One region of the Psychrobacillus sp. FSL K6-1415 genome, then DNA from elsewhere that is predicted to be linked to it. Evidence: predicted binding sites of a transcription regulator. Region 1 holds the regulator's gene; each other region holds the start of a gene.
The links. Region 1 encodes LexA, which represses DNA repair genes until DNA is damaged. Its sites were predicted from a motif close to CGAACATATGTTCG; they were not measured.
Positions count from the first base shown of each region.

Region 2: MKY60_RS07485 (YolD-like family protein) is a predicted target of LexA. The motif match lies at 3,408-3,421, and genes of this name have one in related genera.
Region 3: recA (recombinase RecA) is a predicted target of LexA. The motif match lies at 1,298-1,311, and genes of this name have one in related genera.

Region 1 covers NZ_JBBOOQ010000001.1:1,719,568-1,730,203, forward strand. The annotation lists gene MKY60_RS07980 (hypothetical protein) at 197-631, opposite strand; gene MKY60_RS07985 (hypothetical protein) at 1,030-1,200, opposite strand; gene MKY60_RS07990 (hypothetical protein) at 1,527-2,066, opposite strand; gene MKY60_RS07995 (peptidoglycan DD-metalloendopeptidase family protein) at 2,673-3,248, shown strand; gene lexA (transcriptional repressor LexA) at 3,435-4,055, opposite strand; gene yneA (cell division suppressor protein YneA) at 4,229-4,546, shown strand; gene MKY60_RS08010 (YneB family resolvase-like protein) at 4,543-5,193, shown strand; gene MKY60_RS08015 (DUF896 domain-containing protein) at 5,256-5,489, shown strand; gene tkt (transketolase) at 5,576-7,576, shown strand; gene MKY60_RS08025 (YneF family protein) at 7,786-8,004, shown strand; gene MKY60_RS08030 (alpha/beta hydrolase) at 8,067-8,996, opposite strand; gene MKY60_RS08035 (hydroxymethylglutaryl-CoA lyase) at 9,008-9,904, opposite strand; gene MKY60_RS08040 (acetyl-CoA C-acetyltransferase) at 10,011-10,636, shown strand, end outside.
Region 2 covers NZ_JBBOOQ010000001.1:1,606,984-1,617,619, reverse strand. The annotation lists gene MKY60_RS07495 (ABC transporter substrate-binding protein) at 1-525, opposite strand, end outside; gene MKY60_RS07490 (glutaminase) at 1,430-2,422, opposite strand; gene MKY60_RS07485 (YolD-like family protein) at 2,784-3,158, opposite strand; gene MKY60_RS07480 (NIPSNAP family protein) at 3,592-3,897, opposite strand; gene MKY60_RS07475 (DUF3291 domain-containing protein) at 4,141-4,611, opposite strand; gene MKY60_RS07470 (hypothetical protein) at 4,867-5,007, shown strand; gene MKY60_RS07465 (M48 family metallopeptidase) at 5,204-6,469, opposite strand; gene MKY60_RS07460 (YhgE/Pip domain-containing protein) at 6,632-8,821, shown strand; gene MKY60_RS07455 (LTA synthase family protein) at 9,890-10,636, opposite strand, start outside.
Region 3 covers NZ_JBBOOQ010000001.1:1,555,548-1,566,183, forward strand. The annotation lists gene MKY60_RS07250 (competence/damage-inducible protein A) at 1-1,218, shown strand, start outside; gene recA (recombinase RecA) at 1,398-2,468, shown strand; gene rny (ribonuclease Y) at 3,180-4,736, shown strand; gene MKY60_RS07265 (TIGR00282 family metallophosphoesterase) at 4,830-5,627, shown strand; gene MKY60_RS07270 (stage V sporulation protein S) at 5,712-5,978, shown strand; gene MKY60_RS07275 (2-oxoacid:acceptor oxidoreductase subunit alpha) at 6,198-7,952, shown strand; gene MKY60_RS07280 (2-oxoacid:ferredoxin oxidoreductase subunit beta) at 7,939-8,805, shown strand; gene miaB (tRNA (N6-isopentenyl adenosine(37)-C2)-methylthiotransferase MiaB) at 9,145-10,636, shown strand, end outside.

The sequences.
Region 1 (10,636 bases):
TCATAAATCTATGTCAGTTTCAACTAGGGCATTTGGTACTTCTCTGACCTCAAATAACTTGAAATTAAATAAGTATGTCATTAGAACGACTGTACACCCGTGGGAACGTGAACAATATCTAAAAATGTATTAATAGAAAAGCGTTGGGGCTCTATGCTTCCAACGCTTTTTTATATATTGTAGAGGATTATAATAATCAATCTGCTAGTGATCTATTGACATTTACTTTTTCGCCTGTTTCCATGTCAGATATATATTGAAGAACTTGTCCTCCAGAATCAATATCGTTATTATTAAAAGAGACACTCCACACGAAATCATATTTTTTGTCCTGATATGAATACTCACCATCGATATAGTAAACATTCTTATAAATTTCTTTAGTTTCATCATTTCTCAAATTAGGATGTTTTTTAGCTTCAATTTCAGCATCCTCTACCTTTACACTATCGACTCCATCATATTTTTCAATAATAGTTTCTGCGCGAACTGCTAGATTAATTAATAGCTTTTCATTCGTTATTTTACCTTGTGATACTTTATAGGTGTTGGTTTCATCAGAATTTCCTTCATTCCCACAAGCAGTTAACAATAATACAGCTAAAGCGCCGATGAAAAATATTTTTTTCATACTCTATCATCTCCCTTTATTTCATTTTATTGGAAACACAAAAAGTAAACAACCTCATTGAGATTCTTAAGAGGCAGTTTTAGTATTTAAAGTTGAAATATAAGATGAATGACTCGGTAAAAGTAATTATAATCGAGCACCTTGGCTATTATTCATATAAAATAGCGTATGTTACCACATACTTATATGAATTCTTAGTATGAAACACTCTACTCTTGAACAATGCTTGAAAATGATAAAATAAAAAAGCGTTGGGTAGCACGAAGCTATCAACGCTTTTTTATATGTTGACCATATCATTTGTTGTAAGTTGCAAATGGTCTTTTGTAGCACATGTCCTTGTTTAATGTGTTGACAAGAATTGCCCAACCTACATTCCGTTGATAAGTTGATTGTACTTAAACAGATTTAAGTGGAGCTTCCAATTGAATATCTGCGTCAAACATTAACAATGCGTCTGTTAAAAGATTAATATCTATGAGAATTTGCTCTTTTATATGAGTAAAGGGACATTTGTAGTAATCATCTATTAGGTGATTTAGTTCTTTGTAAATTAAAATGATAGGCAAAATTACTCCCCCTAATGATCTATATTTCCTATTTTATATTATGTAACAAATTATGTGTAATTGGAAGGAATTTGACCTATAATTTTTGAAATGTTAGTAGCTTTAGTAAGTTTATATAATGCAATTGTATATAGTTAGTTATAAATAGAAAGATTGGAGGGGCTCGGTTTTATACGCGCCCCTCCAAAATATATACATTTCCACAAACAAGGAGGGCTTGTTCCTAGAAATGTGTGCTTTTCTCTGTTAGAAAAGGAGCCTTTTTCTTTATTTCAAGGTGTCACTGATGGCAAATACTGTTACCTTATTTTATTTTTTCATCCATACTACACTGCTAGAAAACTGTGCACTGTAAGTTGTCCCAAATATCTACCGGGATTTGGTGAGTAACCGGCAGCTACTGGAGAAGTTACAGTAGCATTAACTACAATACGACCTGTATTGCCTAGAAGGCCTACTCCAACTAATGTGTCACCGGATGTAATAGCAACGTCCTGAGAGCTACCTGAGTTTGCTCCATCAAAAAGTGGAATAGTAGCAATTACAATACCTAGAAGATTTACTACTTCTAAAGATGCAGTAACTGTAGCGGTTTCGTTTGCCGCAAAAGCATAGTAGGCGGAAATAGGTAATGCTAGAGTTAGAAGTGGCAAAGCTCCAATATCAAAGATACTTTGAAATGTCACTGTCTGATTGGATTCTGTGTTTGGAGACCAAATGTAAGCATTGCTTCCGTCTATTAACGGTGAAACCATTGCTGGAGGAGTTAATATTGCAGGCGTAGGAAGTGTTCCGGGTGGTGCAGCTGTATCTGCAATGACAGTTGTATTAGCTGGGGTAGTAAACTCTTGAAGTACAAGAACCATATAAATCACCTCCTTTTAATAGATTTGCCAAATTATCGGCATACAGTAATATATGTCCTATAAATTAATAGAACTAGTTAGATTGATTATCTCGTATGAATAAATAATATAAATATGGAGGGATTTGAAGTAGTTTGATATAGGTAGGTGATTTAAAGAGATACAACAAAACAAAGTATGGTTTTAAAAAATATATAAAACAGCTCACTTGGTTAATAACCAAGTGAGCTGTTTGTGTTTATTTCTAACTTTCTTTTTTCTAAGATTCTTATAGCATCTTTTAACAAATTGATATCGATCAAAATTTCTTCCTTCAGATGGTAGTTATTGCATCTATAGTAATCATTAATTAGCTTTTTTAGTTCTACTATAATTAGTTTCATAAGTTTTTTGCCCCTTTATAGTTATATAGGCTGACATAAAATAATATAATTAATTTAACCTATGTTCAATTATAAATACTAATACCCAAATTTACGCATTTTTAACCATTTTATTATTTTATTTGATAAATATAATGGCATTTGACTATTTGTTACTATTTATTTTAGCATTTACTAGTAAGGGGATATTGAATCTCTACTTAAATTAGAAGGGGGGGAAACATTGTTTATCAGACCATGCGAAGGAAGAATTACATCGCATTTTGGGGAAATTCGAAAGAATAATATAGTTAAAGAGCATAAAGGAGTGGATTTCGGAAGTGATGGAAGTCCGGTTATAAAGGCATCAGCAAGTGGAGTAGTGACGAGAGCAAAAGTTATAGGTGGCTATGGAAACACAATAACAATTGTCCATACTTTAAACGGTAAGAAATATGAAACCTTGTATGCTCATTTAAAATCTTTCACCGTAAAGATTGGACAAAATGTAAAACAAGGCCAACAGATTGGTATAAAGGGCACAACAGGAAATAGTACAGGAATACATTTGCATTTTGAAATTCACATACCATCTTACGAGGCGGGGCAGCCAAATGCGGTGAATCCTTTAAACTATATAAGCGAAACAGATATAACCGAAGTACAAAAACTTTTAAATTCAGTAGGTTATAAACTAATGGTTGATGGGATCGAGGGACCTTTAACAATTGCAGCAATTAAAGATTTTCAAAAGAAAAACGGCTTGGCAGTTGACGGAATAGTTGGGCCAAGAACTTTAGCTGCTTTAAAGAAAAAATAAAAAACACTAAGAGGAAAACAGAATATGTTAACTAAAAAAGAAATTCGGACAAAATAAAACCCCTCAACCATAAAGGTAAAGGGGTTTTTCGATGATTTCAACGAAAATGTCCACTTTTCGTTGAAATATGATATCGGCTCTTCGTTATCTTACTGACATTTAAGTATATTGTCAAGTCCGTTAAATCTATTGAATATTGCGGTAAACACCAACTACTTTTCCGAGAATACTAACTGAATTTACGATGATAGGTTCCATGGAAGAGTTTTCAGGCTGTAAACGGAAGTAAGATTTCTCTTTAAAGAATCGTTTAACGGTTGCTTCATCTTCCTCTGTCATAGCAACTACAATATCTCCATTATTGGCTGATTGCTGTTGTTTTACAACGACGTAGTCACCATTCAATATACCTGCTTCAATCATACTATCACCCATTATCTCCAACATAAATAAATTATCATCGGCAGTACCAAAAGTTTCTGGAAGCGGGAAGAACTCTTCTATATTTTCAATTGCGGTAATGGGAACACCAGCGGTAACTTTACCTACAAGGGGGACATGCACAACGTTTTGTTTTTCAGCAATACTACCTAATCCATCAAGAATCTCAATGGCACGTGGTTTAGTTGGGTCTCTTCTTATCAAACCTTTACTTTCCAGTCGTGCTAAATGTCCATGTACGGTTGAGCTAGAGGCTAAGCCCACAGCTTCTCCTATTTCTCGAACAGATGGCGGATATCCTTTTTTACGAACTTCTTCTTTTATAAAAGCTAGAATGTCTTCCTGTCTCTTAGATGCTTTTTTCATATGCTCACCTCTTTTAGAGTAATTAATCTCTATCCTTTTCTATCTTATTAATAGTATAACAGGCGAAGAACTTTAATGCAAACATAGGTTCTAATTGTTGTTGACAAAAACAAGTGTTCGCATTATTATTGAAATATACATTACGAACACACATTCTATTGGAGGTATTATTTATGACTTGGATTAAAGAAAACTATTTTCTAACAATATTTGTAGCGTGTAGTATTGCTTTTATAATGTTTATAATAATCTCGAATTCTTTTTCAACTGATGAGAGTCTTCATATTAATATAGAGCAAGGCGATTCTTTATGGGAGTTAGCAAATGAGTATGGCGTGAAGGAAGATAAAAAAGTATGGATTAATAAGGTTATAGCTATGAATAATTTACAAGATGGACATATTAAAGCTGGGGAGATGCTTAAAATCCCAGTGGAGGAAAAAAGTTACCATTTCAATCATGAAACGGAGATAGCGGGCGATACTAAATGAAATCAGTTATATATTGTCGAGTGAGTACTGAAAAAGAATCTCAAGAGACATCTTTACAAAGACAGGAGGAAGAGCTATTAGAATTTGCAGCGCTACACAATTATGAAGTAGAGAAAGTATTTATAGATCAACATAGTGGATATGATATTGAACGTGAAGGCTTATTAGATTTACTGGATTATATAAAAGAAAATGAAATTAAAGCGATATTTGTTCAAGATGAAACCCGGATTGGTAGAGGAAATGGAAGAATGGCAGTTCTGCATCTTCTTCAAAAAACAAATACCTCAATATATACTTTACAGGATAAGGGTGTTATCAATTTAAATGAAATGGATTCTATGTTACTGGAAATACTTGCGCTTGTAGAAGAATATCAAAGGAAATTACACAACGCTAAAATCAGAAGAGGTATGAAGAAAGCGGTCTCCGAGGGATATAGACCAGAGAAAAACTTAAAGACAAAAGGCAATCCTGAAGGTAGAGAAAGAATAGATGTTCCTTTAGCAGAAGTAGTCAGACTTCGGAATGCAGGACTTACTTATGAAGAGATTTCAATGACCTTAAAAGGTTTAGGATTTAATATTAGTAAAGCAACAGTACATAGACGTTATATTGAGTATATAGAAGCACATGGAGTGAAATGACTTGCACTCTGTGTGTTTTTTCCTTACCTTTATATTTAGATAAAGTGAAAGGATGAAATAAATTGTTAAGCAAAGAAAAATTAGCGAGAATTGGCGAGTTATCTAGAAAATCTAAAACATCGGGTCTTTCTATTGAAGAAGCAAAAGAACAAAGCTCTTTACGCAAAGAATATTTGGAAACTTTTCGTTCCACAATGAGAGATACAATCGAAAGTGTAAAAATAATTGACCCCGAAGGAAATGATGTAACACCTGTAAAAGTTCAGGAAGCAAAGAAAGGAAAGTTTCTGAATTAATTAATCATTTCAGAAACCATTGATAATACAGACATTCTTGTCTAAACTAGAAATATAGAAAAAATTTGTTTGAGAGGATGTCATTCATGTCATTACAATCCGATTTATTAGCAATTAATACGATTCGAACTTTATCTATTGATGCAATTGATAAAGCAAATTCTGGTCACCCTGGTTTACCAATGGGGGCAGCGCCAATGGCTTACACATTATGGACAAAACATTTACGTCATAATCCAAGTAACCCAACATGGTTCAACCGTGACCGCTTTGTGTTATCGGCAGGTCATGGCTCTATGCTTTTATATAGCTTACTTCATCTTGGTGGCTATGATTTACCAATGGAGGAGATTAAGAACTTCAGACAATGGGATTCTAAAACTCCTGGACATCCAGAGTTCGGTCACACTGCAGGAGTAGAAGCAACAACAGGTCCACTTGGTCAAGGAATTGGAATGGCAGTAGGAATGGCGATGGCGGAAGCGCATTTAGCTGCTACTTATAATAAAGAAAACCATTCTATTATTGATCATTACACTTACGCTTTATGTGGTGATGGTGATTTAATGGAAGGTGTAGCTGCAGAAGCAATTTCTCTTGCTGGACATCTTCAGTTGGATAAATTAATTGTATTATATGATAGTAATGATATTTCTTTAGATGGTGATTTAAATAAATCATTCTCAGAAAATGTAGAAAAACGTTTTGATTCATACGGTTGGAACTACATTCATGTAAAAGACGGAAATAATATTGAAGAAATTTCAAGTGCTATTGAAAAAGCGAAGTCTCAAAATGACAAGCCAACAATTATTGAAGTTAAAACTGTTATTGGGTTTGGCTCTCCTAACCGTTCTGGTAAGTCAGATGCTCACGGCATGCCGTTAGGAAAAGACGAAACACTTTTAGCTAAAGCTGAATATAAATGGTTATTTGAAGAGGACTTTTATGTTCCAGATGAAGTTTATGACACGTTTAAACAAGCATCAGAACGTTTAGGTATTCAAGAAGAGTCCGCTTGGAATGAAAAACTGAAGAAGTATGAGTCTGAATTCCCTGAGTTAGCTTCGACACTAAAAACTGCGATTTCTGGTGAATTACCTGAAAACTTTGCAGACGCTCTTAAAACATATGAAGCTGGTACTTCACATGCGACTCGTTCTGCTTCTGGAGAAGCAATTAATGCAATTGCTCAAAACCTACCATCTTTCTTCGGTGGTAGTGCCGATTTAGCGGGATCGAACAAAACAACTATGAAAAATGTTGGAGATTTTTCAGCTGATGATTATGCTGGGAAAAACATATGGTTTGGTGTACGTGAATTTGCAATGGGAACTGCTTTAAATGGAATGGCTTTACATGGTGGGCTAAATGTATTTGGAGGTACGTTCTTCGTATTTAGTGATTATGTAAGACCAGCAATTCGTTTATCGGCATTAATGGGACTTCCTGTAACGTATGTATTCACGCATGATAGTATCGCTGTCGGGGAAGATGGCCCAACTCATGAGCCAGTGGAACATTTAGCTTCTTTACGAGCAATGCCTGGATTATCTGTGATCCGTCCAGCTGATGCTAATGAAACTGCAGAAGCGTGGAAACTAGCTGTATCATCAAAAAATAATCCTACAGTTTTAGTTCTTTCTAGACAAAATTTACCGACTCTTGAAAATTCTGTTGAACTAGCTAAAGAAGGAGTTTCAAAAGGAGCTTATGTTGTAGCACCTAATGAAAAAGCGGAAGCAATCTTACTTGCAACTGGTTCAGAAGTAAGTCTTGCTGTTGAAGCACAACAAGCACTTTCTAAAGAAGGAATCGAAGTTTCTGTCGTTTCTATGCCATCATGGGATTTGTTTGAGAAGCAAGATTCGGCTTATAAAAATGCGGTACTACCATCTCATTTAACGAAACGTCTTGCAATTGAGATGGGTGCTTCATTAGGATGGCATCGTTATGTTGGATTTGAAGGGGACGTAATTGCTATTGATAAATTTGGTGCAAGTGCCCCTGGTGAAATTATAATGAAAGAATATGGTTTCTCTGTAGAGAACGTAGTTGCAAAAATGAAAGCATTACTTCAAAAGTAAAAAGTTGTACAAGCAATTCGAATACTTTGATATTAAGTATTCGAATTGTTTTTTTTATACGCGCAATTGCATGTGGTTGCTGTAGAAGATACCCTTTCAAAGTGAAGTTTCACTTTATTTAAAATTATAATAGAATGCAAAAAGAATCTATAGTATAATTTGGGGTGGTGTCTTGTACACGTAGATAAGTTCGTAAAGGAGGAGAATATATGCAAACATGGATTTGGATTGTTATTATAATTGTTGCTTTAATCGCTGGTGTGGCAATAGGATTTTTTGCGGCACGTCAATATATGATGAAATATTTAAAAGAAAATCCACCGATCAATGAACAAATGCTTCGTATGATGATGGCACAAATGGGTCGTAAGCCTTCTGAAAAACAAGTTAAACAAATGATGAATCAAATGAATAAAATGCAAAAATAAAAAAGCACTCAGCTGAGTGCTTTTTTATTTGAAAGAAACTTTACTTCATTTGAAAATAGATTTTATTTGTTTAGTAAGCCATTTTCTTGTAGGAAATCTGCAACAACTTGCTCATATTCCTTGCTGTTTTCATTGAAGGATTTAGCATGCTCACCAATATCAAATAATTCTAAAGTCTTTGGGCCTTGTTTTTTTTCGTATAAATCTTCGGTCATTTTAGGTAAGATAAAATCATCCTGCAAACTGTGGATAAACAAGACAGGTTTTTCAATCTTGTCTATAACATCAATTGGTGAGACGAGATTTAACGTATATCCATCACGAAGTTTCAAAAACAAATTAGCAAATCGAATGGCTAAACTAGTACGAAGTGGAGTCGTCTGTGTCATTATATGATAAACTTGCTGCTCAAAATCAGAAAATGCACAGTCTGAAATATAAAAATCAGCGTCATCTATTATAGAACCAGCATACAATAATGTAGTAGCAGCGCCCATAGATTCCCCATGGATACCTAAAACCGCATCTTTCCCAGCTCTTTCTCTTACTGCCTCAACAATAGATTGTAAATCTACCTTTTCGTAAAAGCCGAAACTAGTTGTCTTGCCACCAGAATCACCATGTCTACGATGATCGTAGACGACACTATTAAAGCCTAGTCTTTCGAACATACGAACGAAACGTAGTGAGTTAATTTTGTTTTCTGTAACTCCATGGCAAATAACGACATAATTATTTGTTTCTAATGGCTCGACAAAAATTGCTTTTAAGGAATATCCATTTTTAGATTCAATCCATTGTTCGGTTTTATTTACTGCGTTAAACCATGCTTCATCTAATCGTTTAGAAGTTATTTCACGGTTTAATATAAAATCATTTTCTTTTTTCTTCATATACATAAGCCTATTAGTTACAAAGAAACCAAAGAACGTAGCCATAGCGGTCAAGACACTAGTAAAAATACTCGTCCAAATAATTACACGTTTCTTCATCTGATCAACCCCTACTTACTTTTAAATAGATTATACATTCCCGTGTCTATCTGCCTGGACACATACGGTTCAACCACTTCTACTGCCTTAAGCAATGAGTCGAGATTTATATTCGTCCCAATGCCCATTTGATGTAGCATATTCACAACATCCTCGGTTGCTACATTTCCTGTAGCACCAGGTGCAAAAGGGCAGCCGCCTAGACCACCAGCTGATGTATCAAATCGATCAATTCCTGCTTGTAGGCTAGCAAGAATATTGGCTATTCCCATTTTTCTAGTATCGTGAAAATGAGCAGTTATTAGTGTAGCAGGGAATTCCTTCTTTAGTGAGTCGAATAATTCATAGCTTTCCCGAGGATTAGCCATTCCAATAGTGTCAGCTACGCTAAGTTCGTTTACACCCCATGAAACAAATTCCTTACATAATGCAAGCGTGTCCGATGAATCTACTTTTCCTTCATATGGACAATAAAATGCAGTGGATATACAGGCACGAACAAAATGACCTTCTTGTAATAGTTTTCCCACAATAGGCTTGAGTTCATCCATACTTTCTGTCGTAGTTTTATTAATATTTTTTTTATTAAAACTGTTTGAAACCCCAACAAAAACGGCGAAATTCTGTGCACCGGATTGTTTGGCTATTTCAACGCCCTTATGATTAGGTGTTAATACGAGTTGTCTACCCAACTTTTTAACTTGGGTGACTATTTCATTGGCATCTTTCATTTGTGGTACCCATTTTGGTGATACGAAAGAAGTCAATTCCATTTCCTCTATTCCTGCAAGTTGCAGTTTTTCGATAAAGGCTAATTTTACTTCTGTCGGCACCTCGTTTTTTTCATTTTGTAAGCCATCTCTTGGACCTACCTCGATAATTGTCACTTTATTTGGTAAACTAAACATAATCATCCCTCCCTCTTTATTGTAAAGAAAGGATGGTTAAACAAGCAAATTTAAATTTTGCTTTGTAGAAGTTTGTTTAATACAGGGGAAACAAGGAGGAAATCACGTGACAAATGAAGTTGTAATCGTAAGCGCAGTTAGAACTGCAATTGGTTCGTTTCAAGGGGCTTTGAAAGATGTGCCAGCTACTAAACTAGGTGCTATTGTAATTGAAAAGGCATTAGAAAAAGCAGGGGTTTCTAAAGATGCTGTGGACGAAGTAATTATGGGGAATGTCCTTCAAGCAGGTTTAGGACAAAATCCGGCTAGACAGGCGTCTATTCAGGCTGGTTTACCACAATCAGTTTCTGCTCTGACTATTAATAAAGTATGTGGGTCTGGCTTAAAAGCAATTCATCTTGCTACTCAAGCTATAATTGCAGGAGATGCAGATATTATTGTTGCAGGTGGAATGGAAAACATGAGTCAATCTCCTTATTTGTTGAAAAACGCTAGAGATGGCTTCCGTATGGGCGATCAAAAGGTAGTAGATAGCATGATTTCAGATGGGCTATGGTGTGCTTTTAATGATTACCATATGGGGGTAACCGCTGAAAACCTATGTGATCAATATAATATTACTAGAGAAGAACAAGATAAATTTTCTGCACGGTCGCAGAGCAGAGCAGCTAAAGCAATAGAAGAAGGTAAGTTTTCAAATGAAATCGTGTCTGTGGAAATTCCTCAAAGAAA
Region 2 (10,636 bases), 110 kb from region 1:
TACAGTAGTAGCCTTTTCTGGAATACCCAATAATTCAGCGATCGTTTTGAGAGTCTCTTCTGCATCCCAAAGTACTTCATCAGGAACGCGATAAGTAGGTGCGATTTTAGAATACAATTGATAAGATTCATCCATTCCCCCAGTTAGGATTATTAAGTCTGGATTTTTTTCCAACATTGCTTCCAAACTTCCTGTGATATCAAATAACGGAACATCTGACAATCCTAAATAATCTTGTTTACCCCAGCTTGGATGGTACCATTGCACAATTGGTTCAACACCTAGTGCCACCATATAATCCTCTAAGTAAATCCCTGCTATTCTCTTCGGCTTGACAGGAATTTCAACCTCGCCAAAAGCATCTTTAACCTTCCTTGTGTCAGTATTCTCTTCCTTCTTACTAGTTTGTTTATTGTCTTCAACATTCGTGGATGTTTCCTTTCCATTATTACATGCAGCCAAACTTACCATAATAGTGAGTAGGACCACCAACCAACTAATCTTTCTTAATTTTCGCTTTGCCATAATATACTCCCGCTACTTTATTTCCTATTAATACAATTAAATGATTATGATTATCATTATCATTAATCTCACTTATCATTATATTCTTTATACATAACTGTCTCAATGCACATATCTAAATCTATTTTGCACAAATACTATAACTACAACTTTTTAAATACATCAAAATGTCTTTTTAAAAAAACAATGTCACCAAACCAAAATATATAATCTATCATTCCATATTTAACTAACTTGTCGTATTAGTATAATTTAAGTGTAATGTCTCACAATGGATTGACGAAATCTACTTAATGTTTTGGACGTAAAAAAGACCATCAAAGTAAACTGCCCCGTAAATGTTAGCCACCGACTAACATTTACGGGGTGTTTTTATGTGAGTTAAGCTACAAACGTTAGAACGCTATTTAACTGGAACGAAAGCTATCAAACCATTGCATAAAAGTATTGGCGCAGCAAATTCACTGGTTATTACTCGGGTAAAATAATTTTTGAATAAAAAAAATAGACCATCAAAATGATGGTCGTGATTAACTAAAGTGCCCGCTAGCCACACGTGTAGCGCGAAATCAACGCTACACCACAGAGAATATAAATGTGAAAAACGAGTATAAGATACTACGGCTGAGATAGGAAGGATAGTGAACTATGATGCCATCGAGTCCGTTCTTTAGTCTGACTCCAAAGAACACGGTTCAACACAGACTGTCGCACTCAATATGGGTAGCACTCATGGGAGATTAATCCTGCTCAGCTTTTAAAAACTATTTCTGATCCTCTTTTGTTATGCAATTTAATAGTTTTTCAGCATTTTTTAATTTTCATGGGAGTTAAATAAGGGGTTAACGATTAGCGTAATATTCTTTTGGATTTGTTATTCCATTTTTGTGATAGCACACCACATTTAAAAAATATTAAAGTCCCATTCTCTGGATATTTGCTTTAACAGCATAACTCCTGCAACACTATTACCAAATTCATCAATGGCAGGACCATAAATCCCTATTCCACAGCCATCCATAAATGGGGAATCACCGGATCTACCTCGCGGGGGAATTGCTGCCAATATACCACCCGATACACCACTTTTTGCAGGAATACCTACAAATGCAGCAAATTTACCAGAAGCATTGTACATACCACATGTGACCATTAACGCTTTTGTTAACCTAGCTACTTCCTTAGAGAAGATTTGCTCCTTACGGATAGGATGAAATCCGTCATTTGCAAGGACTAGGCCAATCATGGCAACATCTTCGGTAGTTACTTCAATTGAACATTGCTTTAAGTATACTTCTAATGCTTCTTCTACAGTACAATCTAAGAATCCCATCTCTTTTAGATAATAAGCTAAAGCTCGATTTCGATGAGCCGTTTGCCACTCAGAATGAAACACTTCCTCATTGATAGTTGGATATCTCCCAACGATTCTTTCTATTAATAGAAGTATAGATTCCACTTTTTCGACAGGATTTCGTCCACCTAGTAATGATGCAACTGTGATTGCTCCAGCATTTATCATCGGATTAAAAGGTCTTCCAGGTTTATGAACTTCCAGGCGAATAATCGAGTTAAAAGCATCCCCGGTTGGTTCGACGTCCACCCTTTCTAACACATAAGAAATTCCATAGTCTATACATGCAGCTATAAAGCCAATTACCTTCGATATACTTTGTAAAGTAAAAGCGGTATCAAAATCACCCGTCTTTACCATTGAACCATTTGAATCAATGATACAAATACCTAACTGTGAAGGATTTGCTCTTTCTAACGCTGGTATATAGTTAGCACATTTCCCTAAATTCGTATAAGTTCTGCTATCTTGTACCCATGCTTTTATTTTGCCATGTTCATGATTATTAAATATATTTTGTGTATCTTGCTGTACAACTTTCATATCTTTTCTTCCTTTCGGTATCTAGTGCACAACTGTGGCTTAAATAGCCTAGTAACTACATACATATATACCACAAAAAAAACAAGAAATCTAACTACATTTTCTTTATAAAGGAAAGGTATAAATTCGGTTTATCGAAATAGTAGATGAAGTCAATAGAAAGCTTCTTTTTCATATTCTAAGGGTTCTAATTTTTTCTCCATTTTCTTTATTATTTAAAGTATTGTTCAAAAAGTGCTTAATGAGCTTTCGGGCCGCCACCTAACTTTCCGATCACCTATTCTTGAGAACGCTGGATGGATTGTCACATGAACCGTAAACTCCTTGAAATACTCGAAATGAGCAAGTAAAGTCTTGCTTATTAATCCATAATAGTTACATCTACTATTTCATCTAATTTTAATTGCAACAAAGAAAAAGGATCTTCTAGTTCCATTACTCTACTTCGTAAATCTATACTTTCTACAATACCTCTGTTGTAAATGAATGCTCCATCTCTCCACATCTTCACTTTAGTATCAGCCTTACTTTTAATGGCTATATCCAGTGTGTGATGTATTGCATCGTAATCCCATTCGTCTAAATCTGGTTTAGGTTCTCTCTTAATTTCTTTGCTATACTCTCTAAGTAAAGCTACATGTTCTGGAAGCATCATCGCTACCCACTTCTTACTTCCTCTATCTTGTGCCTTAGATAAGTCAAGGATTTGTTCAGATTCGTAAAATTTATCGTTCATACAACTTCACGCTCCTTATGGATGATGGGAACACATGCGAGCACATTATCAATAATAAAATTACGTTTAGCATTTCGCTTAAAACAAAACACTTGAATAGTATCCCCTTTAATCTTCAAGACTTTTACCTGCCTCTGGCTTATATTACACTTAGAATCCATATACATTAACTCAGCGAGCTGATTACGTTCCATACATTTCATTAAATTTATACGCACACTCGTTCCCTCCATTCTTATGCTTAGTATACGAACGTTTGTTTGATTTTAAAACTAGTAATTTATGGACAAATAAAAAAACGATTTACCCATATAGAGTAAGTCGCAAATTTTAATCATTTAATTAACTGGTTACACTTTCAATGAAATCAATAATTTTTTGTGTAACTTCATTATTAAAGCATCCGTTTGGTAATATATGTATAATTATTAATTCACTCGAAAACAGGTCTCATAAAGCTTCTCTCATAACTTAAAATACATCTTGTTTCCTCTGCAAATTTATAAGCTTCCTGACATTCTGCATCCAATGCCATCTTTCTTCGGTACTCTTCATAAGCAGTCAAACTAGGGAAACTGAATAAGGCATATGCAATATTATTAGCACCTTCATGTGGGAGATAATAACCTTGATGTGTACCACCTAACTTATTAACTAATCGAATCCACATTTTACTATATACTTCGAATTCCGTTAATTTATATGGGTCAATAATGTATTTTAAATAGCATGTAATCATCTAATTACCCCCTTTTTCTCATCATAACATAATATTTATCTAACGATTCCTTTCAATAGAAAATTCTAATAATTATTATTTGTACATGAATAGATAAATAAAAAAATCCCGGTCAAATTAATGAACAGGACAGTAGATTTATTTACTATTTAGTTTTGCAATCATACTTATAACAACGCTTTTGTTCCAGACATGAAACAGATATTATAAGTGTAATTTGTTTAACTAAGTACGCTTTTTACTTCAAGAAGATTTAATCAAGATGGTCTCCCCATTTTCATCAAATGCTTGCTTAAAATCAAATGCAAAAGGTGTGGAGCCGTTCTGGATATAATAGTTATATCTTTTGAATGCCTCCTCCCATGAGACATCCTTGACCTTTTCTGTCCACCATACTACATATGAAAGATGTTTTTCTGGATATATCTCAATCCATTTGTTTCTATCCCGTAATGCTTGCAAATGCTTTCCTGAATAAGTAAAACGATATAAGGATTGAATGTCTTTCCATACTGTTAATGTAAGAATAGGAGAACCATTACCCTGTATGGTTTCTTCAGAGATAGTGACTCCATCAGGTGAAAATGCCTCTACAAGACCAGATCTAGTTGCATGACGATATACTCCATCTCCCACTTGAAAAAATTCACGAGAGGCAGAGTGATTATAAGGGTGGTTTAGCCTACCAACAGTATAGATTGATACTAATGTCATAAGGACTCCTCCATCATTTAGCCTTCACCTATATATATTCTAATATAAAGTGAAAAATCCTTCTTTTACTAACCTTATTAGTTAGATGAAAAAGTTTACTACAAATCCTTTTTGGCGAGGGAATTTCAATTCTTTTCAGAGATTCAATTTGGGGCTATTAAGAATTTGAAGTTATTACTTTTTTTCAAGAGCATTAGTATATCCGTATTTTTATTATGACTCTGTGCACATTAAACTTTAGGAGGTGACGATATCATGTCAAATAAAAGCAAACCAAACTTTAAAAAGAAAGAACCTAATTCAAGAAATGACAATCGTGAGGAATTTGCAGAAGACTTATATTCTAAGCAGACTAAGGGCAAAAATACACAACAAAATAACCAACAGAATCGATAATTCAACCATTAGCAGGATTTAATTATGGAACAACTCTTATCACCATGTAAAAAAGTCAATAAAACCTATTATTTATTCCTACTTCATTGAAACAAAAGATTGACTTCGTAAAGTCAGTCTTTTGTTTGCCCCTTTTTAAAAAACAAAATATAGAGGAAGATTAAAAAAATTTAATCCTTTGATGTTGTCGGCCTTTTTACTCTTTGGATTCTATTTCATTGGTCACATTAATAATTCTTTCAAGCGTAGTTGGATGAGAATATCGAAACCATTTAACGAGGAGTGGAGGATTCACCTCGTTCAAACCAGCTTTCGTAAGCTCTTGAAAAGTACTCACAGCAGCACTTGGGTCCTCTACTAACTCTATTGCATACTCGTCAGCTCTTACTTCTAGATATCTAGAAATGTAATTTGAAAGTGGACTTGAAGCAAATAATAGGAAGGAAGTAATAAGGAAAAACAATGGTAATGAATGGATAGCATTTATCTGTTTTATTTTTAAAATATGTTTAAAACGAGCGATAAACCAAAGCATTAATTTCGCTGTTAACCAAAGCCCTAAAAGCGTAGTTATAATGGAACGTGTTATTCCAAAATATATATGTTTCTCCACGTAATGACCCATTTCATGTGCCATAACGAATAGGATTTCACTTTCTGATAAGCGATTTAATGTTGTATCCCATAATACAATCCTCGAATTACTCCCGATCCCCGTAACATATGCATTTAGCGCATTAGTCTTTTCTGCCATATTTACTTCATATACATGTTCTGCTGGTATATTTGCTTGCTTGGACAATGTAAGAATTTTCGTCTCCAATTCTTTGTTAGTGAGTGGGTAGAAATCATTGTATAGTGGGTCGATTAATACAGGTTGAATGAACATGATGAAAATGGAGAATGGAATCATTAGCAAACTAGCAGTTAACCACCATTTCTTTGGATTCCTATTAATTAGCCAATAAAGAACAGTAACAATTACTACAGTCGTTCCGAAGTCCACCCAAAATTCAATTACATTATCACGCATCCAGGAATTGAAAGTCTGGGTACTGATTCCATAGTTTTTGCTTAAGGAATACCTATAATAGTCTAAGGGGAATAAAACGAGAAATATAAAAAGAGAAAGTAAAAATAAGTATAAAGCGTTTTGCAAAAACGCCCATTGGCTCTTCACAGTAGTCCATTTTTCGAACACTTGAGAAAGCCCAGTAATTAGTATAAATAAATAAACAATCCATTCGAAGGGTGTTGCTACAAAATAGAGGAAATTTTTTATTTTTGAATATTCTTCGCTAAGGTACAATTCCTGCTCTGACATAAATACATGCGGATCTACAACAGTTCCTTTCAGAGGTACCGGTATACCCCCACTATTACTATGAAAAATATATACATACATTACTATCGCGTATACCCCAAATAACAATAGGGCTGCAATCCCACATTTTCTTGCCAAATCCACTTCAACTCCATTCACTCTTTCATACATTAAGTGTAATCAGAAAAAAGAAAGATAGAACCACTTTCTATCTCCCTGTCCATACTTACATTAGTCGCTATCTATTGGGGTATACTACAACCATCAAAGACCTATCAAATTCAGTAGGGTGGACTAGTTATGAAAAATAGTTGGATTATTTTCAAGACAGACATTCAAAATATAAGCAGGAATTGGGTTGCTGCAATTCTTATAGGGGGTTTAGTTTTTCTACCTTCTTTATATGCATGGCTTAATATATACGCTTCTTGGGATCCTTATGCTAAAACTGACCAAATTCCTGTGGCCATTGTGAATGAAGATGCAGGAGCAATGGTTCGCGGAGAACAACTAAATGTTGGAAATCACCTGGTCGACACATTAAAAGATAATCGAGACATGGACTGGTCTTTTGCTTCACGCAAGTTCGCTATGGAACAAGTTGAATATGGTGATTTTTTTGCCGTAATTATTATCCCTAATAATTTTTCCGAAAAGTTAGCTTCCGTTGTTTCAGATAATCCCCAGAAAGCGGATATCGAGTACTATGTAAATGAAAAAATTAACTCCATTGCACCCAAAATAACGGAAAAAGGTGCAACGGTTATTGTTCAAAAAGTTAGTAGTCAATTCATCTCAAGTGTGAATGGAGTCATTTTTGAACTCTTTAATGATTTAGGAATTGCAATAGAAAGTGATCTACCAGATATTCAAAACTTCGAAAACTATGTATTTAAAATGGAAAAAGAATTGCCTACGATCCATAAATTGCTTACTGGTGTTCATAATGATGCTTCTTCCGCACAGAAAATTATCTCACAAGCTAATTCAATGGTGCCACGAGCCGAACAAATAACGACTGAAGGTTTGAGTTCGATTGAAAAAACAATAGATTTCTTGACGAAAGCACAAAATCGTTTAAATGAACTGGCACCTGTAGTTGAAAATGATTTGGAAAAAATATCGGAGATTGCACAAAGTACAAATGAATTTATTCAAAACGTTCAAAACGTTCAATTGGATTTTACAGAGTTGAACAGAGTAAAAGAGGATTTAGACAACAAGATAACCTCTAATATACAAATAGTTGACTCTATTGGGAAGGACCTTAATTGGTTAAAGGAAGTAGCCAATAGCTCTAATGATTCTAATTTGGAAGAAAACAGCGTAGAACAACAAACAAAACTAGCTCATGCAATTGATAGAACGAACGAACTGAAAGCTTTTTTACAAGAAGCGCAGACAAATGCACGAACAATTGATACCCTTATAAAAGATAAAGAACAACAAATGCAAAAAACGTTGAATGATTTACAAAAAATAGCTCAGAATACATCCGTCCAACTGGATGCCTTTATAAACGAATACAAGAATACGATTGAACCAACTATTCTTTCCGAAGTAGCTAAAGCAAAAAAGACTTTAGGAAATGCTAAAGAAATGCTAGCCAGTATACAGTCCACTCTACCAGAAGTCACCCGTACCCTAAATAGTACAGACGCCCACATAAAAGAGGGAAAAACAACATTGGATCAAGCATTGGCACAATATCCTTATATAAGTGAAAAAGTAAACCAGTTAGCAGATAGGATACGAAAAGTTCAAGGTGAAACGAATATTAGTGAAATAATCCAGTTACTCCGCAATGATCCACAAGCGGAACGTAGCTTCTTTGAAGAACCAATCGTCTTGAAAGAAAACAAACTTTTCCCTATCGCAAACTATGGAACAGGTATGACTCCTTTTTATACAGTCCTTGCTATCTGGGTCGGTTGTTTGCTTCTTATCTCCCTGCTTGCTACAGATACCAATCATGAAAGTAGTATAAGCGAACGCGCAGTGTATTTCGGTAGATTGTTTACATTTTCAGCTATTGGTCTTCTACAATCATTAATTGTAACAATAGGTGACATTGTTCTTTTAGGTGTTGATGTTAAAGATTCTTTCTGGTTTATATTATTTGGGTTTCTTATTAGTTTCGTTTTCATGTCAATTGTTTATACGCTAGTTTCTGTATTTGGTGATATAGGTAAAGCGTTTGCAATTATTATGCTTGTCTTGCAAATTGCTGGGGCAGGTGGTACCTATCCAGTCGTTCTATTACCAGAGTTTTTTCAGGCGATTAACCCTGCACTCCCTTTTACTTATGCAGTAGATATTATGCGAGAAGCTGTAGGTGGTATAGTGTGGCAGAGAGCAATACGAGATGCTTCCTTCCTTTTGCTATTCAGTCTAGCATTTTTAATATTCGGCACCTTCCTTAAAGAAAAGATTAACCGAAAAACAAAACTAATGTTGAAAAAGTCACGAGAATCCGGATTATTTCACTGAACTATAGTTATATAGAAATGTGGGGAATGTAAATTAGATATACAAGAGCAATTAGAAATAGGCACCAGGTTCTAATACAATTTAGAGTCGTTCAGAATCTGGAACCAATACTAAAAAACCTCAACTGATTGCCTCTTTAACCATTCTACTAAAGCTAAAGGTGTTACAATTAGCAAAATCAGTATTGAGGAGAACATTACTTCTCCCCCAAAAAAAGATAAAAAAGACCCTTTAAACATACCAATGGGGGAATCGCATTTCGACCGTTATCTAGGAAATTCGACGAGTGCATTGATTTGGAGAAGCATGTTGTCTTTCGGCACGACTTTGTAAATCGCCATAAAAAGGAGAATTTTTAGATAGGAGAAAAATTTCTTCTTGATAAGCAGAAACTAGTTGATTTGCGTGGAAGGCGGCGACTTCAGCCGGAATAGCATGAGGTGAAGACCCCAGCAACGAGGAGGCTGAGGCCATGCCGACGAAACGCGTCCGCCTGGAACATTTATCAACGGCTCCCCAATTTTAAATAGCGAGTAAGCGAACGATAAATCGTTCACTTACTCGCTATGAAATACCTTTGAGGACTCTTTCAGTGCCCTTTTCAAGGTCAAATAGTTTTTATATCACTGTTCACATATTCTTTAAGGATAAGTAATTCCAAAACGTCTTGCGCCGAATATCTATAAACCGCATGCTTAGGAATTGATTCGTTAAATTGGTTAACTAATTCATTAAGCGTTTCAAAATAAAAATCATTCAATGTTACTTCTAATTTCGTAATAGTGTTCACCTACTTCTTTTTTAGAAGTATGAACTTATCAAGTGAAAACTATTCAGTTTATGGGATGCCAGTGGAAACTGGGACAATTGAAGACTATTAACTACTAATTAATAGTCTTCAATTGTCATATGAGGAGTTTCTTAAACGCTAAAATAAAGTGAGCAATTCAACCTCCGAATGGCTCGATATATACTTCAGTCGATCTTCCAAGATATTTAGGAATTGTGAAATGCATGCCAAACCTATCTATGTGTTACCCACCAACTATATACTAGGTGTATTACTCCCTATTTTTCTTCATTATCAATTTCTTCCGTTACACCCTGATTATAATTGAATTCGGAAGGATTAACTTTAGAAAATCCCGCAGGTGTATAGAATCTCAATAAGTCACCATTTACAACTTTATCGGATAATTGTAATTTTTTATCCACTTCTTTTTTATACTCAATCGCTTTCTCTAATTGCTTATCATCATCTAGTGGTAAACCTGTTGTTGCATCATAGAAATTCTCATCAATCGAATAGATGGTAGGAGTTACATAATCACCATTTCTAAATGTTACTACATTATTATGCTCTTTTGATAATAAGTCAGTACCAAAATGAACGTAATTTTGTGAATCAATACCAAGTAAGTGTAATAAGGTAGGGAGAAGGTCTATTTGCCCTCCGTAAGTATGATTAATTCCACCTTGCATTCCAGGAACGTGAATAATTAATGGTACACGTTGTAAATTGGTACTTTCGTATGGAGTAATTTCTTTTCCTATGATTTGTTCCATTGCTTTATTATGATTTTCTGAAATACCGTAATGGTCACCATAAAAAACAAGCATACTATTATCATATAAGCCAGACTTTTGTAATTCACCAATGAACTGTTCAATTGCTTCATCTGCATAACGAGCAGTTTGGAAATAATCATCTACACTTGCATCACCAGTATCAGCTTTATCAATTGTTGTTAAGTTTTGATCCATTTTATACGGATAATGATTCCCAACTGTTATAAATTTAGAATAGAAAGGCTG
Region 3 (10,636 bases), 160 kb from region 1:
CTAGGGCAGATTTCTAATACAAATGCCCGTTTTATTTCCACTCAATTAGCAGAGATTGGTCTGGACGTTTACTATCACACGGTTGTTGGAGATAATGCGAATCGGCTGTTAGAATCGATTAAAATTGCAGAGAAACGAGCAGACCTTATTATTTTCACAGGGGGATTAGGTCCGACAAAAGATGATTTGACGAAAGAAACTATTGCAAAGCATCTAGGTATGAACTTAGTGCTAGATAATCATGCAATCATGTATATTGAAGATTTCTTTAAGCGTATGGATCGTAAAATGACGGAAAACAATAAAAAACAAGCACTTGTTTTAGAAGGATGCACCGTGCTGGAAAACAAACATGGTATGGCACCAGGGATGTTACTTTCTACGGATAGTCATTCATATATGCTACTTCCTGGACCGCCGAAAGAGATGGAGCCAATGTTCCAATTCGAAGCGAAGCCATTATTACCTCAACTCCTTTTGGATGAAAATGTTATTTTGTCCCATGTTATCCGTTTCTATGGAATTGGAGAAGCAGAATTGGAAACAGAAGTGCAGGATCTCTTAGAGAACCAAACGAATCCAACACTTGCTCCACTTGCATCTGATGGTGAGGTTACCCTTCGTTTAACCTCAAAAAGTAATTCTGAAGAAGAAGCTTGGAAAAAGATAGAAATGTTACAAGCTGAAATCCTCAACCGTGTAGGTAAATTTGTTTATGGTTATAATAATGACTCTCTACCATCGAAATTGAGAGAAATCCTTATTGAATATAGCCTAACTATTTCAGCAGCAGAGAGTATGACGGCGGGACTTTTCCAATCGGAGCTTGCTGCAGTACCAGGAATGGGAGAAGCATTGGTGGGTGGAATGATTACCTACACAGAAGATGTGAAGATTAACCAATTAGGTGTTGATGCTGATATTATTGAGAAATACAGCGTTGTTTCTAGTCAGTGTGCTGAGCAAATGGCTCTTCGAGTTAAAGAAAAGTTTCAGACGGATATCGGTGTGGGCATTACCGGGGCAGCGGGTCCTGATGGTCATGGGGGTCAACCGGCAGGTACAATTTGGATTGGAATCGCATTAGGCGATACTAAGCCAGTAACATATAAGCTTAATCTATCAGGTTTACGAAACACGAATAGAATTAGAACAGTGAAGTTTACAATCTATTATTTGATACGTTTGTTGCGGGAACTAAAATTATCAGGAATTTAATTTTGATTTATAAAAACGGCCCAAAATTTAATTTTGAGTCGTTTTTCACACTCAAAATTAAATAGTTATAAAAAATAAACGAATGAACGTTCGCTTTTTTCTTGTAAATTTCTCAAAGACCGAGTATAGTAAGAATAGAAATAAAAAACATCATCATTTCTTTTGAGGAGGAAATATAATTGGCTAACAATGATCGTAAAGCAGCTTTAGATATGGCGTTAAAACAAATAGAGAAACAATTTGGTAAAGGTTCTGTTATGAAACTAGGAGAAAAAACAAATCTAGAAATTTCTACATCTTCTAGTGGTTCATTAGCACTGGATGCTGCACTAGGAATAGGCGGGTATCCAAGAGGACGTATTATTGAAATATATGGTCCTGAGAGTTCAGGTAAAACAACTGTTGCTCTTCATGCCATCGCAGAAATACAAAAAACTGGTGGTCAAGCTGCGTTTATCGATGCTGAGCATGCCTTAGATCCAGTCTATGCACAAAAACTTGGTGTAAACATTGATGAATTACTGTTATCGCAACCAGACACAGGGGAGCAAGCACTTGAAATAGCAGAAGCTCTTGTACGAAGTGGAGCAATTGAGATTTTAGTAATTGACTCGGTAGCAGCATTAGTACCAAAAGCGGAAATTGAAGGAGAGATGGGAGATTCTCATATCGGACTTCAAGCACGTTTAATGTCACAAGCATTGCGTAAGCTATCAGGTGTAATTAATAAATCGAATACGATTGCAATTTTCATTAACCAAATTCGTGAAAAAGTTGGAGTAATGTTCGGAAATCCAGAAGTTACACCAGGTGGTCGTGCGCTTAAATTCTATAGCTCTGTTCGTTTAGAAGTAAGACGTGCAGAAGCGATCAAACAAGGTACCGATATTATGGGGAACAAAACCAAGATTAAAGTAGTTAAGAACAAAGTAGCTCCACCATTTAAAACTGCAGAAGTAGACATTATGTATGGTGAAGGGATTTCACAAGAAGGAGAAGTAGTTGACATAGGATCAGAGTTTGATATTATTCAAAAAAGTGGTTCTTGGTATGCGTACAATGAAGAGCGCATAGGTCAAGGTAGAGAAAATGCAAAACAGTACCTAAAAGAAAATCCTTCTATTAAATCTGAAATAACTGGTAAAATCCGTGAATCACTTGGAATGGCGGCAAGTTCACTAACGATTGGTGGACATGAAGTCGAAGAGGAAGAAGACGGAGAGTTCGAATTACTATTAGATGAAGAATAAAGTCCAGAAAGTCTCTCATTCATTTGAGAGATTTTTTTTGAAAGTTTATAAACATGTAATGTGAATACTGGGTTCACAGGTCTTTAAGAATGTATAATGCAGCTGTTTTGCTCTTCAGTTGGACTCGTTCTGCATGGGTGAGCGATGCACCATCACCGTCGCTTGCGCTCAACATCTTGGTTCATCACTCTCACTGATCGTGGGAGAGTCGCCACCTTTCACTTTGAATACGAATCATCTTTTCTCTAGTTAAACAAAAACGCACTAACCTATTTTCAAAAGTTATATAAAATGCAATAAGGTTACCGAAAAATAGAGAGACTAGTCGTGACGTTAGTCACGACCAGACTCTCCAAAAAGTCCATCTGTATAATATAGATGGATGTTTGACCAAAGCCCTCAAAAAAGATAGAAACGGTTTTTGACCGTAAAGAAAGCCTATGCTTTTTAAAGTAGACTTTTTCAAACCTAGCCATAATTTTCAATAAAAACTGTATTTTTATTCGCTTGAATGAAACTACATATATCCAGATGTTTATTTTGTCCTACTTTTCATATATTATACTTCCCTTCCTTGACAGAGTATTTCTACATCTATACAATTAAAATTGTATAATTTCTTTATTATTAAATGATTATAGGCATTACGTATATGTTTTTGTATATACGTGCCGACTGAAACTAAAAAGTATAGCATTAGGGGGTGTTCGAATGACAGAAATTATCATCTCCGCTTTGCTTGGTCTGATTGTCGGTGCCGTTGTTGGTTATATTTATCTGAAAAACGTGAACGATTCAAAAGTGACTGGTGCAAAACAATCTTCAGCAAGTATCATAGATGAAGCAAAGCGAGAAGCGGAAGCGTTGAAGAAAGAAGCACTTTTAGAAGCCAAAGATGAAACTCACAAATTACGAAATGAAGCAGAATCTGACATCCGTGAACGCCGAGGCGAACTGCAAAAACAGGAAAATCGGTTATTACAAAGAGAAGAGAACCTTGATCGTAAAGATGATGCTCTAAACAAGAGAGAAGTAGGTCTTGAGCGTAAAGATGATGCTCTAACTGAAAGACAACAGCATATCGAACAGAAAGAAAGCAAAGTGGATGAACTAGTTAAAAAGCAACAAACTGAACTAGAAAGAATTTCTACTTTAACTCGTGAAGAGGCGAAATCCATAATTCTTCAAGAAGTAGAAAATGAACTTGCTACGGATATTGCTGTGATGACAAAGGAATCGGAAACTAGAGCTAAAGAAGAATCCGATAAAAAATCTCGTGAGATTCTTTCCCTTGCGTTACAACGTTTTGCAGCAGACCATGTTGCAGAAACAACTGTTTCTGTAGTTAACTTGCCAAATGATGAGATGAAAGGTCGTATTATTGGCCGTGAAGGTCGAAACATTCGTACACTTGAGACGTTAACTGGTATTGATTTAATTATCGATGATACTCCAGAAGCTGTGATTCTTTCAGGCTTTGATCCAATTCGAAGAGAAACTGCCCGTTTAGCACTTGAAAAACTGGTACAGGATGGACGAATTCATCCTGCACGAATCGAAGAAATGGTAGAAAAGTCTAGAAGAGAAGTAGATGAGCAAATTCGCGAAATTGGTGAACAAACTACATTCGATATTGGAATTCATAATTTACATCCCGACCTTATGAAAATTCTAGGTAGACTTCGTTATCGTACAAGCTATGGTCAAAATGTATTAAAACACTCAACAGAAGTTGCCTATTTAGCTGGGTTATTAGCTGCAGAACTTGGTGAAGACGTAACACTTGCAAGACGTGCAGGGTTACTTCATGATATTGGGAAAGCAATTGACCATGAAGTGGAAGGCAGCCATGTAGAAATTGGTGTTGAGCTTGCAACAAAATATAAAGAGCATCCAGTAGTCATTAATAGTATTGCTTCCCATCATGGAGATACAGAAGCTACTTCTGTTATTGCCGTATTAGTGGCGGCTGCCGATGCATTATCAGCAGCACGACCTGGTGCAAGAAGCGAAACATTAGAAAACTACATTCGTCGTTTGGAGAAATTAGAAGAAATTTCTGAATCCTATGAGGGTGTAGAAAAATCATTTGCTATTCAAGCTGGTCGAGAGATTCGTATAATGGTTCGTCCGGATCAGATTGATGACTTAACTGCTCATCGTTTGGCGAGAGATATCCGTAAACGAATTGAAGAAGAATTAGATTATCCTGGTCATATTAAAGTGACTGTTATTAGAGAAACTAGAGCTGTAGAATATGCAAAATAACATTCAATAATGGTGTTCTACTGTTTGCTAAGTTAGTATTAACAAAAAGGCTTCGAAATGAAGCCTTTTTTTCGTGAAAGGAATGAAATAGTAATGAGAATATTATTTATAGGTGATATCGTTGGTTCGATGGGACGAGATACATTAGAAGATTATTTACCAAGATTAAAAAGAAAATATAATGTAGATGTAGTTATTGCTAATGGGGAGAATGCAGCTGCAGGTCGTGGGATTACTAAAAGTATTTTTCAATCATTGCTCCATATGGGCGTAGATGTAGTAACGATGGGTAACCACACTTGGGATCAAAAAGAAATTATGGATTTTATCGATGACACGGATTATTTAATTCGTCCTGCGAACTTTTCAGAGGATGCACCTGGTAAAGGGATGACTTCCATCTCTAAAGGGGGTCATACCATTTCAGTGATCAATATGCATGGCCGCACATTTTTACCACCCCATGATGATCCATTTAAGATGGCTACTGAAATGGTTGAAGATGCGAAAAAACTATCACCAATTGTCTTTGTAGATTTTCATGCAGAAGCTACAAGTGAAAAAATCGCATTTGGTTGGCATTTAGATGGAAAAGCTTCTGTTGTAGTTGGAACACATACGCATGTTCAAACTGCAGACTCCCGTATATTACCTGGAGGTACTGCTTATATCACAGATGTTGGTATGACAGGCCCATACGATGGGGTACTAGGTATGAAAAAAGAAGATGTTCTTTACCGTTTTCAAACGAATATGCCAGCTCGTTTTGAAGTACCAAAGACCGGACGTTCTGTGCTTAGCGGTTTCTTTGTAGAAGTGGACAATACCACTGGGAAAGCAATACACCAGGAACGAATTTATATAAACGAGGATTACCCATTTAAAGGCTAAAAGTCTAAAAGATTACTCCTGCGCATAAGTTAGATTATGAACCAGAAGCAAGTTCATAATATAGCGACAAAAGGAGAAATGATAGTGGATTCTTTAAAAGTATCTTCCAGATCAAACCCAAATTCAGTTGCTGGGGCATTAGTTGCAGTAATTAGAGAACAAGGGTATGCAGAGATGCAAGCAGTAGGAGCAGGAGCATTAAATCAGGCTATCAAAGCGATAGCAATTGCCCGAGGATTTGTAGCCCCAAGTGGAACAGACCTAACTTGTTCTCCTGCCTTCACCGATATTGTCATATCAGGTGAAGATCGAACAGCTTTAAAGTTACTTGTTGAAAAAAAAGCAAAATAGACGGGGGGTCGCTACTTTTATAGTAGGCGACCTCTCTTTTTAATAATTAGTACTAACTAAATGAATTTATAGATTTTTTTCGAATAATTTGTGACACTACGTTTCCGTCAAAGGTCTGAATTTCTATAAAAATACGGGGAATACATAGTGATAACTGCTAGTTCGTGATAAACTTATGAAGGAAATTAGTATTTAATCGAATAGTAAGGAGATGTTTATATGTTGCAACAGCTTTCTTGGAAAGTAGGAGGGCAGCAAGGAGAGGGTATTGAAAGTACAGGAGAAATATTCTCAATGGCGATGAACCGCCTAGGATACTATCTGTACGGATACCGTCATTTCTCTTCTCGAATTAAAGGTGGCCATACAAACAATAAAATCTGTGTACGTCCAACGCAAGTTCGTACAATTCCAGATGATTTAGATATTTTAGTAGCATTCGATCAAGAAACAATTGATGTCAACTACAAAGAGTTAACGGAAAAAAGTGTAGTTTTGGCAGATGCGAAATTCTCACCAGTAGCACCTGAAGATTGTAAGGCACCAATGTATATTGTTCCTTTCACAGAGGTAGCTGCAGAACTTGGAACATCTCTTATGAAAAACATGGTAGCAATTGGCGCAAGTGCTGCACTACTTAACTTGGATAAAGCAGTATTCCAAGGGGTAGTAGATGAAATTTTTGGTAAAAAGGGACAAGAAGTAGTAGAAAAAAACATGCAAGCTATTCAACAGGGCTTTGAAACAATGGCTGAGCAACTGGGAGATCGTCTTGGTGAGTGGGAAATTGCGCCTGCTGACGGAAAACATCGGATGTTTATGATAGGAAATGATGCGATTGCTTTTGGTGCATTAGCAGCGGGTGTTCGCTTTATGGCTGCATATCCGATTACTCCTGCATCGGAAATTATGGAATATATGATTAAAAAACTACCATTATTTGGTGGAGCTGTTATACAAACAGAGGATGAAATTGCTGCTGCTACAATGGCAATTGGTTCAAACTATGGTGGTGTTCGTGCTTTTACTGCATCTGCAGGTCCAGGGCTTTCACTGATGATGGAGGCAATTGGTCTTTCCGGTATGACGGAGCAACCACTTGTAATTGTGGATACACAGCGTGGGGGACCTTCAACTGGTTTACCGACTAAACAAGAACAATCCGATTTAATGCAAATGATTTATGGAACTCATGGAGAAATTCCAAAGGTGGTTATTGCACCAAGTACTGGAGAAGAAGCATTCTATGATACTATTCAAGCTTTCAATATTGCGGAGGAATTGCAGCTTCCAGTAATTATTTTATCAGATTTACAACTATCACTCGGTAAACAAACAGTAGAGCCATTTGATTATTCTAAGGTTGAAATCCGTCGTGGTAAATTAGTAGAAAATGATGAAATTCCTGTAGCTGAAGATAAATCATACTTCAAGCGTTTTGAAGTAACGGAAGATGGAATATCACCACGTGTTCTACCGGGTACAGAGCATGCAATTCACCATGTAACTGGGGTTGAGCATGATGAAACAGGTAAACCATCTGAGGCAGCAACAAATCGTAAAGCTCAAATGGATAAACGTTTAGGGAAGCTTCAGCATATTAACTTCAAAGAGCCGGTATACGTAAACGCACCTTACGAAGAAGCGGATATACTATTTGTTGGCTTTAACTCTACTAGAGGAGTGCTAGAAGAATTACAACAAACATTTATTGAAAGTGATATTAAAGTAAATCATGCACATATTCGTTTAATTCATCCATTCCCAGTGGAAGAAATGCACTCACTAGTTGCAAAAGCGAAAAAAGTAGTAGTAGTAGAGAATAATGCAACTGGTCAATTAGCAAATATCATTAAAATGAATGTTGGCGGTCATGATAAATTGGTAAGTGTAACAAAATATGATGGCACACCATTTTTACCATTACAGCTTGCAAAACAAGTAAAGGAGTTGCTAACAGATGGTAACATTTAAAGATTTTCGTAATAATGTAAAACCTAACTGGTGTCCAGGTTGTGGTGACTTCTCGGTGCAGGCAGCAATTCAACGTGCTGCAGCAAATGTTGGCATTCAACCACATGATTTAGCTGTAATTTCTGGTATCGGCTGTTCTGGGCGTATTTCTGGATATATTCATTCATATGGTTTCCATGGTATTCACGGTCGTGCACTTCCAATTGCACAGGGATTAAAAATGGCAAACAAAGATTTACATGTTATTGCTTCTGGTGGTGATGGTGATGGATTTGCAATAGGGATGGGTCATACCATTCATTCCATCCGTCGTAATGTCGATATAACTTATGTTGTCATGGACAACCAAATCTACGGTTTAACAAAAGGGCAAACATCCCCACGTTCAGCAGAGGGCTTTAAAACGAAGTCAACTCCTGGTGGAGCAATTGAACCATCTGTTCAACCGTTAGAACTGGCCCTAACTTCTGGAGCAACTTTTGTAGCGCAAGGATTTTCTTCTGATATTAAAGAGCTAACTGCAATTATCGAAGCTGGCATTAATCATAAAGGATTTTCGTTCATCAATGTTTTTAGCCCATGCGTAACTTACAATAAGGTAAATACTTATGACTGGTTTAAAGAACATTTAACAAAGCTTTCTGCTGTCGAAGGATATGACTCTACTAACAGAGAAGAAGCTATGAAAGTAGTAATGGAAACAGAAGGTCTTGTTACAGGTATTATTTATCAAGATGAAAACGCCCCATCCTACCAAGAACAAGTTCCTGGTTATGCTCCAACCCCACTTGTCGATCAAAATTTGAAGATGAGTGAACAGGAATTCAACGCTTTAATTCAAGATTTTATGTGATATAACTGAGCTCATGAACCGTTAATGTTCATGGGCTATTTTTATACGAACGAAAGCCCATAAATATTAAAAAATAGCCCATAACAAGCAGAAGATAGCCCATAAAAACCATGCTAGCCCTTCATAGACAGATTATAGCTCTTAAATATGCTCGGATAGACCTTTATAATGAGGAAATAGCCCATAACATCTCCCACCCAACCTCAATAATTCAATTATCTGAGCTTAATTTGTCTAAATAAGAAATTTTAAGTTGAAAGCCTTGTGGCATTAGAGAACTATTCAGTATAATAGGAGGGATATTCGTACTTTTCACGAATGAAGGAAAGGAGAGTTCTTATGAACGAGGAATCACGTTTACAAAGTACTCAAGTGAAGGAAGCTAGTTCTTTGGATAAAAAGTCCGAGAAGGATTATAGTAAATATTTTCAAGCAGTCTATACTCCACCATCATTAAAAGATGCGAAGAAACGTGGCAAAGAAGAGGTTGAATACCACAACGACTTTGCTATTGCTGAGCAATTTAAAGGCATGGGTCAAAATAGAAAATTTTATATACGTACTTATGGCTGTCAAATGAACGAGCATGATACAGAGGTAATGGCAGGCATTTTCATGCAACTAGGATATGAACCTACGGATACTGTAGACGATGCAAATGTTGTTTTACTAAATACTTGTGCCATTCGTGAAAATGCTGAAAACAAAGTATTTGGTGAGCTTGGTCATTTTAAACATTTAAAACAAAAAAATCCAGATGTATTAATCGGCGTCTGTGGTTGTATGTCGCAGGAAGAATCAGTTGTCAACAAAATATTAAAAACTTACAATCAAGTAGATATGATTTTTGGTACACATAATATTCACCGTCTTCCTAATATATTAAACGAGGCTTACCTTTCTAAAGAAATGGTAGTGGAAGTTTGGTCTAAAGAAGGAGACGTTATAGAAAACTTGCCGAGAGTACGTAAGGGTTCGATTAAGGCATGGGTTAATATTATGTATGGCTGTGATAAATTCTGTACATATTGTATCGTTCCATATACACGTGGAAAAGAACGCAGTCGTCGTCCGGAAGATATTATCCAAGAAATTAGACATCTTGCGGCGCAAGGCTACAAGGAAGTAACATTGCTTGGTCAAAATGTAAATGCATATGGAAAAGACTTTGAAGATCTAGATTATCGCTTTGGTGATCTAATGGATGACCTTCGGAAGATTGACGTAGCTCGCATACGTTTCATGACTAGTCATCCTAGGGACTTTGATGATCACTTAATCGAAGTGCTTGCAAAAGGCGGAAACTTAGTTGATCATATTCATCTTCCAGTTCAATCTGGATCATCGGATATCCTTAAAATAATGGCTCGTAAATATACAAGAGAGCATTATTTAGAACTTGTTCGTAAAATAAAAGCTGCTATCCCAAATGTTTCATTAACAACCGATATAATTGTTGGGTTCCCAAATGAAACCGATGAACAATTTGAAGAAACAATATCACTATATAAAGAAGTCGGTTTCGAAATTGCTTATACGTATATTTACTCTCCACGGGAAGGTACTCCAGCTGCAAAAATGATAGATAACGTACCGATGGAAGTGAAAAAGGAAAGACTGCAGCGTTTAAATAAGTTAGTAAATGATATGTCAGCTGAAGCTATGAAAAGACATGCTGGACAAATTGTGGAAGTTTTAGTCGAAGGTGAGAGTAAAAACAACCCCGATGTACTTGCAGGCTACACAAGTAAAAGTAAACTAGTTAATTTCGTTGGTCCTAAAGATATTATTGGCAAAATAGTTAAAGTGAAAATAACAGAAGCAAAAACAT